3 regions of the Listeria sp. Marseille-Q6474 genome follow, and region 2 is predicted to be linked to each of the others. Evidence: predicted binding sites of a transcription regulator. Region 2 holds the regulator's gene; each other region holds the start of a gene.

Region 1 (5,601 bases), on a different contig from region 2:
ACATTACTTGCCGATGTACCAGCTGATGGTTTATACAAACAATTTGGCTTTCGGGAGTCAGCACCAGCTTCAATCGGAATGATTTACCAAATGAAATGAAAACAGCTTGAGGGTGTCCTCGAGCTGTTTTTTTATGTTTCTGCTGATAAGAAAATGGGAACAAGATACTATTAAACTTTTTGTCAGGGGGAGCAAGATGAAATCTAAAGGGAGACTGTTTTTGTACGTTGTTTTGGCGTTGTCGATTGTTATTGGGACGAATGTATTTATAAAAATAGACGCATACGCAGCCGCTGCACCGCCAGCTGCAATCAGTCAGATTTTTCCAGATGATGCTTTAGCGAAAGAAATTCAAACTGCACTCGGAAAGTCTAGTACAGCAGAGGTTGTCACACAAACAGATTTAGATACTATTAATTCATTAACCCTTACATCTAAAGGTATCAGCTCCATAGATGGTATGAACTACTTGACCAATTTAGAAACTTTAATTTTATCAAGTAATCAAGTAAGCGATATTTCGCCACTGAAGGGATTAACTAACTTGACCAAGCTTCAGCTAAGTGGAAATCCGATTAGCGACATTAGCGCACTTAGTAACTTAAAAAACTTACAAGCTCTAGATATTAACGACGCGCAAATTACTGACATCACGCCACTGAGCGGTTTAACAAATCTAAAGGGTTTAGGCTTATATAATAATCAATTGGATAACCTTAGTGGAGTAAACAATTTACAACAACTCCGCTCCTTAAATGTTAGTAATAATAAGCTTACAAACCTAGATGAGCTACAAGCGCTAAGCAATTTAGGCGTTCTATACGCAAATGGAAACCAAATTAACAATCTTCAGGGGCTAAGTACTTTAAAAAATCTGTTCTTGCTTGATTTATCAACGAACCAAATTGTGGATACTACTCCACTCGCCGGCTTAACCAATGTACAAACACTATACTTATCAAACAATCAAATTAGTGATGTAACTGGTCTTTCGAGTTTAATAAATTTAGATTGGCTCGATATAAGTCAAAATAAAATTAGCAATATTAGACCTTTAAACAGTTTAACAAAGCTAACAATTATTCAAATGACCAATCAATTAATCGTAAACGAACCAATAAGTTTCGAAAGCACCATAACTATTCCTAATTTAATAAAAAACATTGCGGAACAAACGATTGATCCAGATACGATTAGCGATAGCGGTGTGTATGCGAATGGATCAGTTACGTGGAATTTACCTACTTATATTCCAAAAGTCAGCTATACTTTTATTGAACGTGATACGGTTGGGAATGCAACTGGTAATTTCAGTGGGACTGTAGAACAACCATTAGTGCAATATTTTAAAGCGACTTTCAATATTGAAGGGCAAGAAACAACGGAAAATGTCGAAACAGGGACGCTATTACAAGAACCACCAACACCAGTCAAAGAGGGTTATACTTTTAACGGGTGGTATGATGCTGAAACAGGTGGAACAAAATGGGATTTTACAGCCGATACGATGCCAGCAAATGATATAACCTTGTATGCCCAGTTTAGTATTAATAGTTATACCGCGACTTTTGATGTAGATGGCGTCATTTCTACTCAAACTGTAGACTATCAAGGCTTACTGGAAGAGCCCCCAGCGCCAACTAAAGAGGGTTATACATTTAAAGGTTGGTATGATGCCAAAACTGGTGGAACAAAATGGGACTTCACAAACAATCAAATGCCAGCGAAAGATATAACCTTATATGCCCAGTTTAGTATTAATAGTTATACCGCAACTTTTGATGTAGATGGCGTTATTTCTACTCAAACGGTAGATTATCAAGGTTTACTAGAAGAGCCACCAGCACCAACTAAGGATGGTTATACATTTACAGGTTGGTATGATGCCAAAACTGGCGGAACAAAATGGGATTTCACAAACAATCAAATGCCAGCAAAAGACATAACCTTGTATGCCCAGTTTAGTAAAGATGCAGCTCCTGGGGGAGGAAGCGATGAAGGCGGAGGCAACTCTGAAAATAGTACAGATGGAACTACTAATACGGATACTATCAACCACATCGTACTACCAGCAACAGGAGATCACCGTGTACTTTTTCCAATTTTTATTGGGACATTTCTTACGGGTTTAGCACTACTTACACTTAGAAGAAAATAAATGAAAAAGCAGCTGCATGACGCAGCTGCTTTTTTTGAAACTTATTTTTTCAATTCTCGTTCCATCTGCAAACGTTGTACTTTCATCGTTGCAGTGCGCGGAATTTCATCATATTTCATCACAATTGGCTCATTCATATGTGGTAGATCAGAAACTGCGTCCCACCATGCATCCCAGTTCATTTCTTTATCATCATGAACAGCGATAATTGGTTGCGGGCTGCCGTTTTCACCGCGGATAATAACGACTTCATCGAGGAAAGTAAGCGTATCAAGCAGTTTATCTTCAATCGCAAGTGTGCTATCAATCGTTTCGACTAAATCAACTTGACGATCTTGCAAGAATAAGCGGCCTTGTTCATCTTTCATACCGTAGTCACCGCTGTCCCACCAAGGTCCATACACATTTTCTTCAAAACGAGCTTCTTCTTTGTAATAAGTAAGGGCGCGACCTTTAGACAGCATTTGGATATTACCGCTAACTCCGGGTGCAACTGGATTACCGTCTTGGTCCACAATCCGAACCTCGGTTAAACCTGGGACACCAATTCCCATATCACGAGCATTTAACGTTTCGATGGATTGCAGTGTATGGCCACGTAAAATCATTGGACCACATTCACTTTGCCCATAAATTTGTAAGAAAATTGGTTTTTTATATTCAGAAGTACGAAGGAAAACCGCCATTGTTTCTTTGTTAATCGCATCAAATGTAGAATGATAAAATTTAATGCTTTGGAAAACATCTGGTTTTTCACGAGCAAGGGAAGCCCATTGTACAAAATGGTTTGGATGGGTTTCAAGCACGTATGGTTTATATTCGCGTAGTACTTTTTCAATATTTGTTTTAGAAGGATTTGCGATTGGTAATAATGGGAAACCAAGTGACATCAAGGAAGAAACTCCAATATTAAAACGAGAATGAACAGGTGAAATATGGAAAGCCACTAGTCCTCGCGGTTTGATGAAATTAAGAATGCGTCTTTGGTATTTCGTTCTCCAGCCCATCGAATTAGCGGAGTGCGCAATTAATTTTGGCACGCCAGTTGTTCCAGATGTGTGGGTCATATAAGCAATCATATCTTTTGGTAATTCCTCTTGCTCGCAAGTATAGCCGTCTAATGGCGCTTTGAACAATTGTTCAGCATTGATCAATCTTGAGTCCGGCAAATTGTTTAACTGATGGCTTTTATCAGAAGTCTCAGAGTCAAAAAGTAACCAAGGTTGATCAAGGCGATTAACAAAAATATCAATTGTGGATGCTGGAAGATGAGGCGAGACCATAATTGGCACAGCACCAATATAAGAAATCGCAACTGCTAAAATATAAGAATCAAATTTGGCAGATTTATAAACGATTACTTTTTCTTCTTTACGCACACCAAATCTATGTAGATGAGCTGCTTTTTGGATGATAGCTTCTTCGCATTTTTTGTAAGTGGTGTGAAGACCTAATTCAGGAAAAGTAACAAGTTCTTCATCAAAATGGATTGGCATTTCTGGATAGCGTTCAGCAGATTTTTTGAAGTTGGTATAAAGATTAAGCGGTTCATACTTTTTTATCGTCATATGGCGATGCTCCTTTAATATTTGATGTTGTTATTATATCACTTTGTCGAAATAATGAGGAGTGGTTACTAAAAACATTTTCGTCATTTTAAAAAAATCTGTAAATTGCTTGTTTTCTTAATTCAAGAAATCCTACAGATACCCTATAAAGAAATCTCAATTAATGATATAATATGTTAATATAATCACAAACTGTTTGGCAGAAGGAAAATTTTTAAAAAAAGTGGAGGTACAAAAAATGAAAAAAAGGTTAGCTACAACTCTCATCATGCTACTATCACTTGCATTAATCATCGCAGGTTGTGGCAGTAACAACACAAGTAAAAGTGACTCGGCGAAAACGAAAGAAAAAGAAAAAACAGAAGTAACATCAGGGGCGTCGAAAACAAGTTATACAGACCCATCTGAATTAAAAGATAAATACGATATTGTTATCGTTGGTGCAGGTGGCGCGGGAATGTCAGCAGCACTAGAAGCAAAATCTAAAGGGATGAACCCAGTAATTCTTGAAAAAATGCCACTTGCAGGCGGAAACACAATGAAAGCCTCTTCTGGTATGAATGCATCTGAAACTAAATTCCAAAAAGAACAAGGAATTAATGATAGCAATGACAAGTTTTATGAAGAAACATTAAAAGGCGGTCACGGAACAAACGATAAAGCAATGCTTCGTTTCTTCGTAGATAACTCCGCTAGTGCAATTGATTGGTTAGACTCTATGGATATTAAATTAAACAACTTAACTATCACAGGCGGAATGAGCGAAAAACGTACCCACCGTCCTGAAGATGGCTCAGCAGTTGGTAAATACTTAGTAGACGGTTTACTAAAAAATGTGCAAGAACAAAAAATTCCAGTCTTCGTTAATGCAGATGTAAAAGAAATTACACAAAAAGACGGAAAAGTAACTGGTGTTAAAGTAAAATTAAACAATAAAGACGAAAAAACAATTAGCTCGAACGCAGTAGTTGTAACAACTGGTGGTTACGGTGCTAATAAAGATATGATTGAAAAAGAACGTCCAGACTTAAAAGGCTACGTAACAACGAACCAAGAAGGAAGTACTGGCGACGGTATTAAAATGATTGAAAAACTTGGCGGGACAACAGTAGATATGGACCAAATCCAAGTTCACCCAACAGTTCAACAAGATAAGTCTTACCTTATCGGTGAAGCTGTCCGCGGTGAAGGTGCGATTTTAGTTTCTCAAGAAGGTAAACGTTTTGGAAACGAACTAGATACACGTGATAACGTAACTGCTTCCATCAATAAATTACCAGAAAAATCCGCTTACCTAATATTCGATTCAGGCGTAAAAGATCGCGTAAAAGCTATCGCGCAATACGAAGAAATGGGCTTTGTTGAAGAAGGTAAAACAATTGATGAATTAGCTAGCAAAATCAATGTTCCAAAAGAAGAACTAACGAAAACATTAGACACTTGGAATGCAAGCGTTAAAAACAAAAAAGACGAAGCATTTGGTAGAACAACTGCAATGGATAATGATTTATCCAAAGCTCCATACTACGCAATCAAAATCGGCCCAGGAATTCATTACACAATGGGTGGCGTAAAAATCAATACAAATACAGAAGTTTTAGATAAAGACGGTAAACCAATCACAGGTCTATTTGCTGCAGGCGAAGTAACTGGTGGCTTACACGGGGAAAACCGTATCGGTGGGAACTCTGTCGCTGAAATCATTATTTTTGGACGTCAAGCTGGCGATAAATCAGCAGAATTTGTAAAAGCGAAGTAAAAATTTCTTAACCAATAGTTATGTGATTAATTAAAAATAAAAACTTGCTAAGACGCTTAAAATAGACGTTTTAGCAAGTTTTTTTATTGGCTAAGTAAAGCGATAGTGTAGTACTA
Region 2 (5,601 bases):
TAAGAATTTTTTTGTCACTTCTTGGTAAGTTTCAAAATCCAGTCCAAAAATTGGTTCTAACATTTCCACGGTAACTAATTCAACCACTCTCTTGTCCTCACTAATTGCCATTTCTTCCATAAAAGTGAATATCCTATCTCTTAATGTATTATTAAAATCTTTTTCTGTTAACGTGAGATTTAATAACATCCAAAGTGCTGGAAAATAAAAATAAGGGGAGTCTCCTAACTCCGCAGATAATTTTTTTTGCTCACTACTTTTTGTATATTTGTTAATTTCTGGAAATATTTCGTCTACTGTTAGATTTATCGTTTCATAATGTAATTCCAATTTTGTTTTTCACCTCTATACTTGAAAATAAAAGTATTTTTTATTATTAATTTAAGATAAAAAAAGTCTCTGAAAAAGAATTCAGAGACCTTTTTGAAATGTTAGCTGCTGTTACTCTTACATCATACCGCCCATGCCGCCCATACCCATATCTGGGCCTGCTGCTGGACCGTTTTCATCTGGTTGATCTGCTACAACAGCTTCTGTAGTTAATAGAAGTGCTGCAACGGATGAAGCGTTTTGTAATGCGGAACGAGTAACTTTTGTTGGATCAACAATACCAGCGTCAATCATGTTTACCCATTCGCCATTAGCTGCGTTGAAACCAACGCCAACTGCTTCGTGTTTCAAGCGTTCTACGATAACGGAACCTTCAAGTCCAGCGTTATGTGCGATTTGACGAACTGGTTCTTCTAGAGAACGAAGCACGATGTTGATACCTGTTTCTACGTCACCTTCTGCTTCAAGTGCTGCTACTTTATTGTAAATACTTACAAGAGCAGTACCACCACCAGCTACGATACCTTCTTCTACTGCTGCACGAGTAGAGTTAAGGGCATCTTCAATACGTAATTTACGTTCTTTTAGCTCTGTTTCAGTTGCAGCGCCGACTTTAACAACAGCTACTCCACCTGCAAGTTTTGCTAAGCGTTCTTGTAATTTTTCTCTATCAAATTCAGAAGTAGTTTCTTCCATTTGCGCACGGATTTGGTTTACGCGAGCGCTGATTTGTGTGGAATCGCCTGCTCCTTCTACGATTGTTGTATCATCTTTTGTTACAACTACTTTGTTAGCTGTTCCAAGTTGATCAACTGTTGCTGTTTTCAGCTCTAAACCTAGGTCTTCTGTGATTACTTGTCCACCAGTTAAAACAGCAATATCTTCTAGCATTGCTTTACGGCGGTCACCGAAACCAGGAGCTTTCACTGCAACTACGTTAAATGTTCCGCGAAGTTTGTTTAGTACTAGAGTTGCTTGAGCTTCTCCTTCAACATCTTCCGCGATAATTAGCATTGGACGACCTTGTTGAACAACTTGTTCTAAAACTGGTAAGATTTCTTGGATGTTGTTGATTTTTTTATCTGTAATTAAAATGTATGGTTTTTCAAGGACTGCTTCCATTTTGTCAGAATCAGTTACCATGTAAGGGCTAGTGTAGCCACGGTCAAATTGCATACCTTCTACTACGTCTAATTCTGTTGCAAAGCCTTTGGATTCTTCAATAGTAATAACGCCATCGTTACCAACACGTTCCATTGCTTCTGCGATTAATTTACCAACTTCTTCATCACCAGAAGAAATGGCAGCAACTTGAGCGATAGACTCTTTGCTTTCAATTGGTTTAGAGATAGCTTTTAATTCTTCAATAGCAGTTGCTACGGCTTTTTCGATACCACGACGTACGCCTACTGGATTTGCTCCAGCTGTTACGTTTTTCAAGCCTTCTTGAATCATTGCTTGCGCTAAAACGGTAGCAGTTGTAGTTCCGTCCCCAGCAACATCATTGGTTTTAGAAGCAACTTCAGATACAAGTTTTGCGCCCATGTTTTCAAATGGGTCTTCTAATTCGATTTCTTTTGCAATCGTTACACCATCATTTGTAATTAACGGAGAACCGAATTTTTTTTCTAAAACAACATTACGACCTTTTGGGCCAAGCGTTACTTTTACTGCGTTTGCTAGTTGGTCGACACCACGTAACATGGCACGACGAGCATCTTCACTAAATTTAATATCTTTTGCCATTTTATATTTCCCTCCGATTATTTCTTTTTTTATTATTTAGTAATTGCTAAAATATCACTTTCACGTAAAATCAGATAGTCAGTTCCTTCATACGTCACTTCTGTTCCAGAGTATTTTGCGAAGATAACCGTGTCACCTTCTGCAACTTCAAGTGGTTCTTTTGTGCCGTTATCTAGCACACGACCTGAACCGACTGCAACAATTTTCCCTGATTGCGGTTTTTCTTTAGCAGAGTCTGGTAATACAATCCCACTCGCTGTTTTTTCCTCTGCTTCAAGTACTTCAATTACAACACGATCTCCTAATGGTTTTAACAATGTAAATGACCTCCTCTGATATAATTACATTTTTCATTTTAGCACTCGACACATTAGAGTGCTAATACAGTTATTATGATACCAAACTAAATAAAAATTGCAAGCAAAAACGTTTAAAAATTAAAGAATTCTTATTTGCGGTAAAGCGTGATAACTAGTACAATAAGAAGAGCTATTTCCGCTATTTTTAAGCATTTAGCTGGAGCTTGTTTTTAGAAGGGATGCGTATTTTTTGGCTAAACGTTATATTACGATTGTATTAGTTTATTTATTATTACTATTTTCTGCATCTATTGGAATTCCGATTGTTCAACATATTTTACTTAGTATGACTACGATTTCTACAGCGGATGCTCAAACTTATGGGGTAATTACATGGTCGATTTTTTCTAATTTATTATCACTCGCCATTATTATTCCAATGCTTTATAGAAAACCAAAAGAAAATAAAATCGAACTCGGTGAAAAAACTGCGCCATTTCTGAGTATTGTGTGGATTATTGGTGGAGTGATTGGGTTATACGTAGCACAATTTATTTGTAGCATTATTCTAACGCTAATTTCTGGGAATATTGGTGAATCGGCAAACACAGAATTACTTGTTGATTTAACTAGATCGGCGCCTATTTTCTTGATTTTCATTTCAGTTCTCGGGCCAATTTTAGAAGAGCTTGTTTTTAGAAAAGTGGTTTTTGGTGGGCTGAGTAATGTGATGAACATTCATGTGGCGGCAGTTATTAGTTCGCTCTTCTTTGGGCTACTTCACGGGGATATTTCCTTTTTACTTACTTATTTTGTCATCGGATTAATTCTTTGTTTTCTTTATACGAAAACGAAACGAATTGCTGTTTCGATGGGCGCACATATTTTAATGAATACCATTGTTTTGCTCGTGAGTCTTGGAATCATTGGAGGATAATATGAAAAATTCATTAATAAAGCAAAGTTTTCTTTATTTTGCGCTTGGTCTTGTATTTGTCTATTTCGTTATTGTTCGAGTGGCTGAATATGGTTATGATCTTGTTGCCTATATACTTATACTCATGATGTTAATTGATTTTGGTATTGGTATTGGCCTTATTATCACTGGGCTTAAAAGACGTAAAAAAAACCTGTAGAAAGTAAGTGTTGCTTACCTTCTACAGGTTTTTTTATTCTGTTTTCGCTGGATAGTTTTCCAGGAAATAGATTAACGTTTGTAATTCCGTTGTAAGATCGATATGGTGCACACGAACTTGTTTTGGAACGCTAATACGAGCTGGCGTAAAGTTTAGAATACCTTTAACATCTGCTTCAATTAAACGATCTACAGTTACTTGCGCTTCGTCAGCTGGAACTGTCAGAATAACTACTTCCACACCATTTTCACGAACAATTTCTTCCATATCATTTAAGTGATAAATTGGAATGTCTTGTTGAACACTACCAACTTTCGCTGGGTCTACATCAAATGCAGCAACGATTTTGATATTATTGTTTTTCATGAAATTATAATGTAATAATGCTGTACCTAGGTTACCTACACCGATTAGTGCAACATTTGTCTGTTTGTCCTGACTAAGTGTTTTGCTGAAAAAGTCGAGTATGTAAGAAACGTTATACCCGTATCCTTTCTTACCTAATGCGCCAAAGTACGAAAAATCACGTCGAATAGTCGCTGAATCAACTTTCACCGCTTCACTTAATTCCGCAGATGATACTCGTTCCTTACCTGATTCATCTAGGTATTTCAAGTAACGATGATATAATGGTAAGCGTTTTGCTGTCGCTTGTGGAATTTTTGTTGTTTCCTCCATCATGCCTTCTGTCCCTTCTTCTTTTAAATTTTTTCTGAAGTTGAAGCTTTTGTGAACTGTACTTCCTTTCACATGCTTGCTTATATACTATAAACATTTCACAAGGAATGCACAAACTTTTTGCTCATGATTTTCAAGCAATAGTTTGTCCCGCAAAATATCTAGTGTTTTCCTTCTTTTCCATTCTACGCTAAAATCACAAATAATGCGAGTGTTTTCACAATCTACCTTATACGTGAAGCCCTTCTTCTCTCATTGCGATTACTTGGCTTTTAAGATAAACTAGTAAGGAGAACGTTCGAGGAGAGAGATTATGATATTATTACAAGTTCAGCAAATTTCTAAATTCTTCGGTGCAGAAGTTATTTTAGATAATATTAAATTAGAAGTAAAAACAGGCGACCGAATTGCCTTAGTTGGCCGAAATGGCGCTGGTAAATCTACTTTACTTAAAATTATCGCTGGAAAAATGAGTTATGACGGCGGAACAATTTCTAAACCTAAAAGTGTCGAAATTGGCTATTTGGCTCAAAATACTGGCCTTGAATCCACGAAAACAATTTGGGATGAAATGTTAAGTGTTTTTAATTCACTTAGAAAAATGGAAGCAGATTTACGCAAAATGGAGCTTCGTCTTGGGGAACCTGAGCTTTATAATAATCCGGAAAAATATCAAGCATTGATGACCGATTACGATACTTTGCAACATACTTTTAAAGAAGTTGGTGGGTATACGTATGAAGCAGAAATCCGTTCCGTTTTAAACGGTTTACGCTTTTATCCAGAAGATTATGAAGTAGAAATCGCCTCACTCAGTGGTGGGCAAAAAACAAGGCTTGCACTGGCTAAGTTATTACTCGCGAAACAGGATATTCTTGTTCTCGATGAACCGACAAACCATTTAGACATTGAAACACTAGCATGGTTAGAAACATATTTGCAAAACTATCATGGTTCTTTACTTATCGTTTCTCATGACCGCTATTTCCTAGATAAAGTCGTTAACCAAGTATACGAAATTAGCCGCACAAGAATTGATCACTACAAAGGAAATTACAGTTCATTTGTTAGTCAAAAACAAGCTAAACTTGAACAAATGTGGAAAGAATTCGATAAACAACAAAAACAAATTTCCAAGCTAGAAGATTTTGTCGCTAGAAATATCGTTCGCGCTTCTACAACTAAGCGAGCTCAGAGCAGAAGAAAACAATTAGAAAAAATGGATGTACTCGCTCGACCTCAAGGCGACGAAAAATCGGCTCATTTTGGCTTCCAATTTGAAAAGCAAACTGGTAAAGATGTTTTAATGGTAGATGAATTAAGTATTGGTTACGCCAAAGACAAGCGCATCGCTTCCAATCTAACATTCGAAATGAAACGTCAAGATAGTCTAGCGCTCGTTGGTCCAAACG
Region 3 (5,601 bases), on a different contig from region 2:
GCTTGCTTCATCGGCTTCTGCATTTGCAGCTCTTGCACTTGCTGGATCTAGCGCTGCTGGCAGAAAAGACACAAAAGAATACATTTCCAGACTGGCTCGTTTCGGGTCTGGTTCTGCTTCTCGTTCCGTTTTCGGCGATTTTGTCATTTGGGAAAAAGGTGAGCTCGCGGATGGTAGTGATTCATTTGCCGTACCTTTTACCAATAAATTATGTGACAAAATGTCTCTTGTAGTCGCAGTCGTTTCTGATAAAGAAAAGAAAGTTTCTAGTCGGGATGGAATGCGCCTAACTGTTGAAACATCTCCGTTTTTCGAAAAATGGGTTTCTGCTGCTGAAACAGACTTGGAAGAAATGAAACAAGCTATTTTGGAGGAAGATTTCATCAAAGTTGGCGAAATCACAGAACGAAATGGCATGAAAATGCATGCGACAACGCTTGGTGCAGAGCCTCCTTTTACTTATTTTCAACCTTTGTCGCTAGAAATAATGGATGCTGTTAGAGAATTGCGTGAAAACGGCATACCAGCCTATTTCACAATGGATGCTGGTCCAAATGTTAAAGTTATTTGTGAGCGTCAAAATGAAAATATTGTAGCAGAGAAGTTGTCAGGTTTGGCTAAAAACGTTCTAATTTGCCACGCTGGTAAGGAAGCGAGTGTTATATCAGATGAAAAATAAACTACAAGTTAAAATACCTGGAAAATTATATGTTGCTGGTGAGTATGCGGTGGTAGAATCCGGTCACACAGCCATTCTAACTGCAGTTAATCGTTATATAACGCTAACTCTTGAAGATAGTGAACGCAATGAATTATGGATTCCACATTATGAAAATCCAGTTTCATGGCCAATTGGCGGAGAACTTAAACCAGACGGGGAACATTGGACATTTACAGCTGAAGCAATTAATATCGCGACAACTTTCCTAAAATCAGAAGGTATAGAACTAACTCCTGTGAAGATGGTCATTGAAACAGAACTAATCGACCAATCTGGCGCAAAGTATGGACTCGGTTCAAGCGCAGCGGCAACGGTTGCTGTAATCAACGCGTTAATGACGAAATTTTATCCAGAAATATCAATGCTTAAAAAATTCAAACTAGCTGCCCTTTCACATTTAGTTGTGCAAGGTAATGGTTCTTGTGGTGATATTGCTTCTTGTATGTATGGTGGCTGGATTGCTTATACGACCTTTGATCAGGAATGGGTGAAGCATCGTTTAGCTTATAAATCACTCGAATGGTTTATGAAAGAGCCGTGGCCAATGCTTCAAATCGAAACATTAGAAGAACCAGTACCGACTTTTTCTGTAGGTTGGACGGGCACACCGGTAAGTACCGGAAAACTAGTTTCGCAAATTCATGCATTTAAGCAAGAAGATAGCAAGAATTATCAACATTTTTTAACTAGAAATAATGAGATTATGAAGCAAATAATTCAAGCTTTCCATACGAAAGACGAGGAATTGCTTTATTCATCTATTAAAGAAAATCGTCGCATTCTTCAAGAACTTGGAACAAAAGCTGGCGTAAATATTGAAACAAGCTTGCTAAAAGAACTCGCGGACTCAGCTGAAAATATGGGCGGCGCAGGCAAATCTTCTGGCTCTGGTGGCGGCGACTGCGGAATAGCTTTCTCGAAAACGAAAGAACTAGCCGAAAAACTTGTCAATGAGTGGGAAAAGCTTGGTATTAAACATTTACCTTTCCATACAGGGAGAGTTCAAATTACTGAATAAATTTTAAGCAGCAAACTAAAATAAATAGTTTGTTGCTTTTTTGTTTCAAATTTCACAATCTAGGGAATAGTGAACAGAATAAAAGTTTGTGAAATATTTAATATATCAGGTTTTTGAACTAAGGTATTAAATCAGATATAATGAGTTAGAGTATGAACATAGTGATTCTAAAAATGCTAATCAGTTCAGAAAAAAGTTTGTGAGCTTTTTAAAAGAATCAAATAGTAAAGCATTTTTTCAGTTACATAGGAGTTCTAAAAAGCTTCTTTCAGCACTCCGGTAATGGTATTTTTGCGCAAAAATACACATTAGAAAACATCAAAAGGAAAAGAGGGGATTCGGGTGTCAAAGGTACTTAAATCTTTGCTACTTACGGCACTACTTGGGGTTACCGGCCTTATAAGTGGTTGTGGTGACTTGACGGTACTTAATCCAAAAGGACCAGTTGCAAAAGGTCAGTCGGACTTAATTATTTATTCGATTATATTTATGCTGGTTATTGTTTTGACGATTTTTGTATTGTTTACGATTATGTTGGTTAAATACCGCGAACGGAAAGACATTTCAAACTATGAGCCAGATATGCATGGTAGTAGAAAACTGGAAATTTTTTGGACATTAATTCCAGTTGCTATCGTTATTGCTCTGGCTATTCCGACTGTAAAAACAATTTATGCAGGGGAAGAAGCACCAAAAGTGACTTCGCATAAAGATCCAATTGTTATTTACGCAACAAGTGCAGACTGGAAATGGATTTTTAGTTATCCAGATGAGTCAATTGAAACGGTCAACTATGTAAATATTCCAACCGACCGTCCTGTTCTGTTTAAATTAACTTCAGCAGATACGATGACAAGTTTTTGGGTACCACAATTAGGTGGACAAAAATATGCGATGTCTGGAATGACGATGAATTTATATTTACAAGCAGATGAGGTTGGTACGTATAAAGGCCGTAATGCAAACTTCAATGGTGAAGGTTTTGCGGATCAACGCTTTGACGTAGTAGCTCAATCTGAAAAAGATTTCAAAAAATGGGCAAAAGAAACAAAAGCGAACTCGCCAGTTATTACGCAAGACACATATGACCGTCTTTTAATTCCTGGAAGCTCCAAGAAAAAAACTTATTCTGGTACGCATTTAGCATTTGTTGATGTAGCAGCTGATCCAGAGTATGTTTTCTATGCCTACAAACGTTTTGGTTATGAAATGACAAATCCACATAATCCGAACACAAAATCAACCATTTCTGATAAACCAATGCTTCCGGTTCGTCCTGTGACAGTAACTAATCCGCAATTTGAGCGTCATGATATGAAGCCACAAATTATTAAAAACGGCGAAGGTTACCATGAGGATAAACACCGCGAAGATGAAATGAAGAAAATGGAAGATGACATCCAAACAAATGAATTCAATAAAAAAGAATCGGATGACGCAGGGAACTAAAAGGGGGGACATAAGGCATGAAATGGAATGAGTTTATCGTAACTGGCGACCCAATGATTTTAGGTGCGCAGATTTCTATCGTACTTGTAAGTATTGGTGTTGTTGCGTTACTAACTTATACAAAAAAATGGAAGTGGCTCATGAAAGAGTGGATTTCTTCCGTTGATCATAAAAAAATAGGTATTATGTACTTGCTTGCTGCTGTCTTAATGTTTTTCCGTGGTGGTGTGGATGCGCTAATGATGCGTACCCAGCTCGCTTTACCGGATATGAAATTTTTAGACGCACAGCATTACAATGAAGTATTTTCTACGCACGGAACAATTATGATTTTATTTATGGCGATGCCGTTTATCATCGGACTGATGAACATCGCAGTACCACTTCAAATTGGTGCGCGTGATGTTGCATTTCCGTTTTTAAACAACTTAAGTTTTTGGACGTTCTTTATGGGAGCGATGCTATTTAACTTATCATTCGTAATTGGTGGTTCACCAGATGCTGGTTGGACAAACTATGCGCCACTTGCGACAGATTTTAGCGCGGGATATGGAATTAACTTCTATCTTCTAGGCGTTCAAATCGCTGGTATTGGTACGCTGATGACGGGGATTAACTTTTTCGTTACGATTTTAAGAATGCGTACAAAAGGTATGACGTTAATGAAAATGCCAATGTTTACTTGGTCTTCATTAATTACAAGTTTGATTATTATTTTCGCTTTCCCAGTTTTAACAGTGGCACTTGCTTTGATGTCATTTGACCGACTGTTTGGGACAGCATTCTTCACACTCACGAATGGCGGGCTCCCAATGATGTGGGCCAACTTGTTCTGGGTTTGGGGGCATCCGGAAGTATATATTGTTATTTTGCCAGCTTTCGGTATTTTCTCAGAGATTATTTCTACTTTCTCAAGGAAAAAATTATTTGGTTATCCGGCGATGGTTGCCGCGATGGCAGTTATTTCTTTACTAAGTTTCCTAGTTTGGGTCCATCACTTCTTTACAATGGGATCAGGGGCGCTTGTTAACTCCTTCTTCTCCATTACAACGATGATGATTGCGATACCGACCGGGATTAAGATATTCAACTGGCTCTTTACAATGTACAAAGGGCGAATAACCTTTACAACGCCAATGCTTTGGTCGCTTGCCTTTATCCCTAACTTTGTTGTCGGTGGGGTAACTGGGGTTATGCTTGCGATGGCTGCGGCCGATTATCAATATCACAATACGTACTTCTTAGTATCCCATTTCCACTACGTATTAATTGCTGGGACAGTATTCTCCTGCTTTGCCGGGCTTACATACTGGTATCCAAAAATGGTCGGTTACAGACTAAATGAAAAAATTGGTAAATGGTTCTTCTGGATTTTCGTTGTTGGATTTAACGTTTGTTTCTTCCCGCAGTATTTCCTAGGACTAGATGGCATGCCGCGTCGTATTTACACTTACGTACAAGGCGATGGCTGGACAACGCTTAACTTTATTTCCACAGTGGGCGGATTCTTGATGGGTGTAGCATTCTTAGTTCTTTGCTACAACATCTACTACAGCTATAAAAACTCTAAACGTGAAGTTACTGGTGACCCGTGGGATGCTCGTACGCTTGAATGGGCTACAAGTTCCGCAGTTCCTCCAAAATATAACTTTGCTGTTTTACCAGAATGGAATGACTTGGATGATTTCTGGAATAGAAAACAAAAAGGCGATCCATATGTAAATGATAAAAATTATAAACCAATCCATATGCCAAGTAATACCATGGTTGGGTTTGTAATGTCTGTCTTCTTCTTCATTGCAGGTTTCGGACTAGTCTTCTACTGGTATTGGATGGGAATTCTTGGTCTAGTCGGTATTTTAGGATGTATGATTTACCGTTCGTTCCAAAATAACGATGGTTACCACGTCGAAGTGGACGAAATTAAAGAAACAGAAGAACATAATGCGCGCGAACTTGCGACTGGTGTGAAGGAGGGTAACCCATGGAATCTGTAGAAACAAACAAAAATCTGCCAATTGAATATAGATCAGAACAAGGTCGATTAAATATTCTTGGATTCTGGATTTTCCTTGGCGCCGAAATTGCATTGTTTGCGACGCTTTTTGCGACTTACTTTGTTATGAGAAAGGCTGGCTCGAATGCGGGTCATCCGCCAGCAGAAATGTTCGAACTTTGGCTTGTACTAATAATGACATTTTTACTATTAGCAAGTAGTTTTACGTGTGGTCTAGCAATTGGTGAGATGCGTAAAGGCAATGTGAAAATGTTGACGATTTACTCGATTATCACACTGATTCTTGGTGCGGGTTTTGTTGGCTTTGAGCTTTATGAATTTGCACACTATGTGACAGAAGGCGTTACAATGCAAATCGGTTCTTACTGGTCAGCATTCTTCGTTCTACTAGGGACA

The links. Region 2 encodes Rex, which represses fermentation and respiration genes when NADH is low (regulators of the CRP and FNR family bind a similar motif). Its sites were predicted from a motif close to TTGTGAAATATTTCACAA; they were not measured.
Region 1: the regulator Rex is predicted to act here: its motif matches at 3,900-3,917, upstream of OC533_RS06650 (flavocytochrome c).
Region 3: the regulator Rex is predicted to act here: its motif matches at 1,826-1,843, upstream of qoxA (cytochrome aa3 quinol oxidase subunit II).

Annotation. Positions count from the first base shown of each region.
Region 1 is NZ_CAMPPS010000001.1:1,312,623-1,318,223, reverse strand. Features, by position in the region: gene OC533_RS06665 (GNAT family N-acetyltransferase) at 1-99, shown strand, start outside; gene OC533_RS06660 (InlB B-repeat-containing protein) at 197-2,158, shown strand; gene OC533_RS06655 (class I adenylate-forming enzyme family protein) at 2,200-3,726, opposite strand; gene OC533_RS06650 (flavocytochrome c) at 3,965-5,485, shown strand.
Region 2 is NZ_CAMPPS010000002.1:352,736-358,336, reverse strand. Features, by position in the region: gene OC533_RS12590 (hypothetical protein) at 1-330, opposite strand, end outside; gene groL (chaperonin GroEL) at 448-2,076, opposite strand; gene groES (co-chaperone GroES) at 2,109-2,393, opposite strand; gene OC533_RS12575 (CPBP family intramembrane glutamic endopeptidase) at 2,626-3,312, shown strand; partial or broken gene OC533_RS12570 (DUF4305 domain-containing protein) at 3,314-3,518, shown strand; gene OC533_RS12565 (redox-sensing transcriptional repressor Rex) at 3,545-4,192, opposite strand; gene OC533_RS12560 (ABC-F family ATP-binding cassette domain-containing protein) at 4,503-5,601, shown strand, end outside.
Region 3 is NZ_CAMPPS010000001.1:1,671,307-1,676,907, reverse strand. Features, by position in the region: gene mvaD (diphosphomevalonate decarboxylase) at 1-679, shown strand, start outside; gene OC533_RS08370 (phosphomevalonate kinase) at 669-1,739, shown strand; gene qoxA (cytochrome aa3 quinol oxidase subunit II) at 2,082-3,188, shown strand; gene qoxB (cytochrome aa3 quinol oxidase subunit I) at 3,206-5,185, shown strand; gene qoxC (cytochrome aa3 quinol oxidase subunit III) at 5,173-5,601, shown strand, end outside.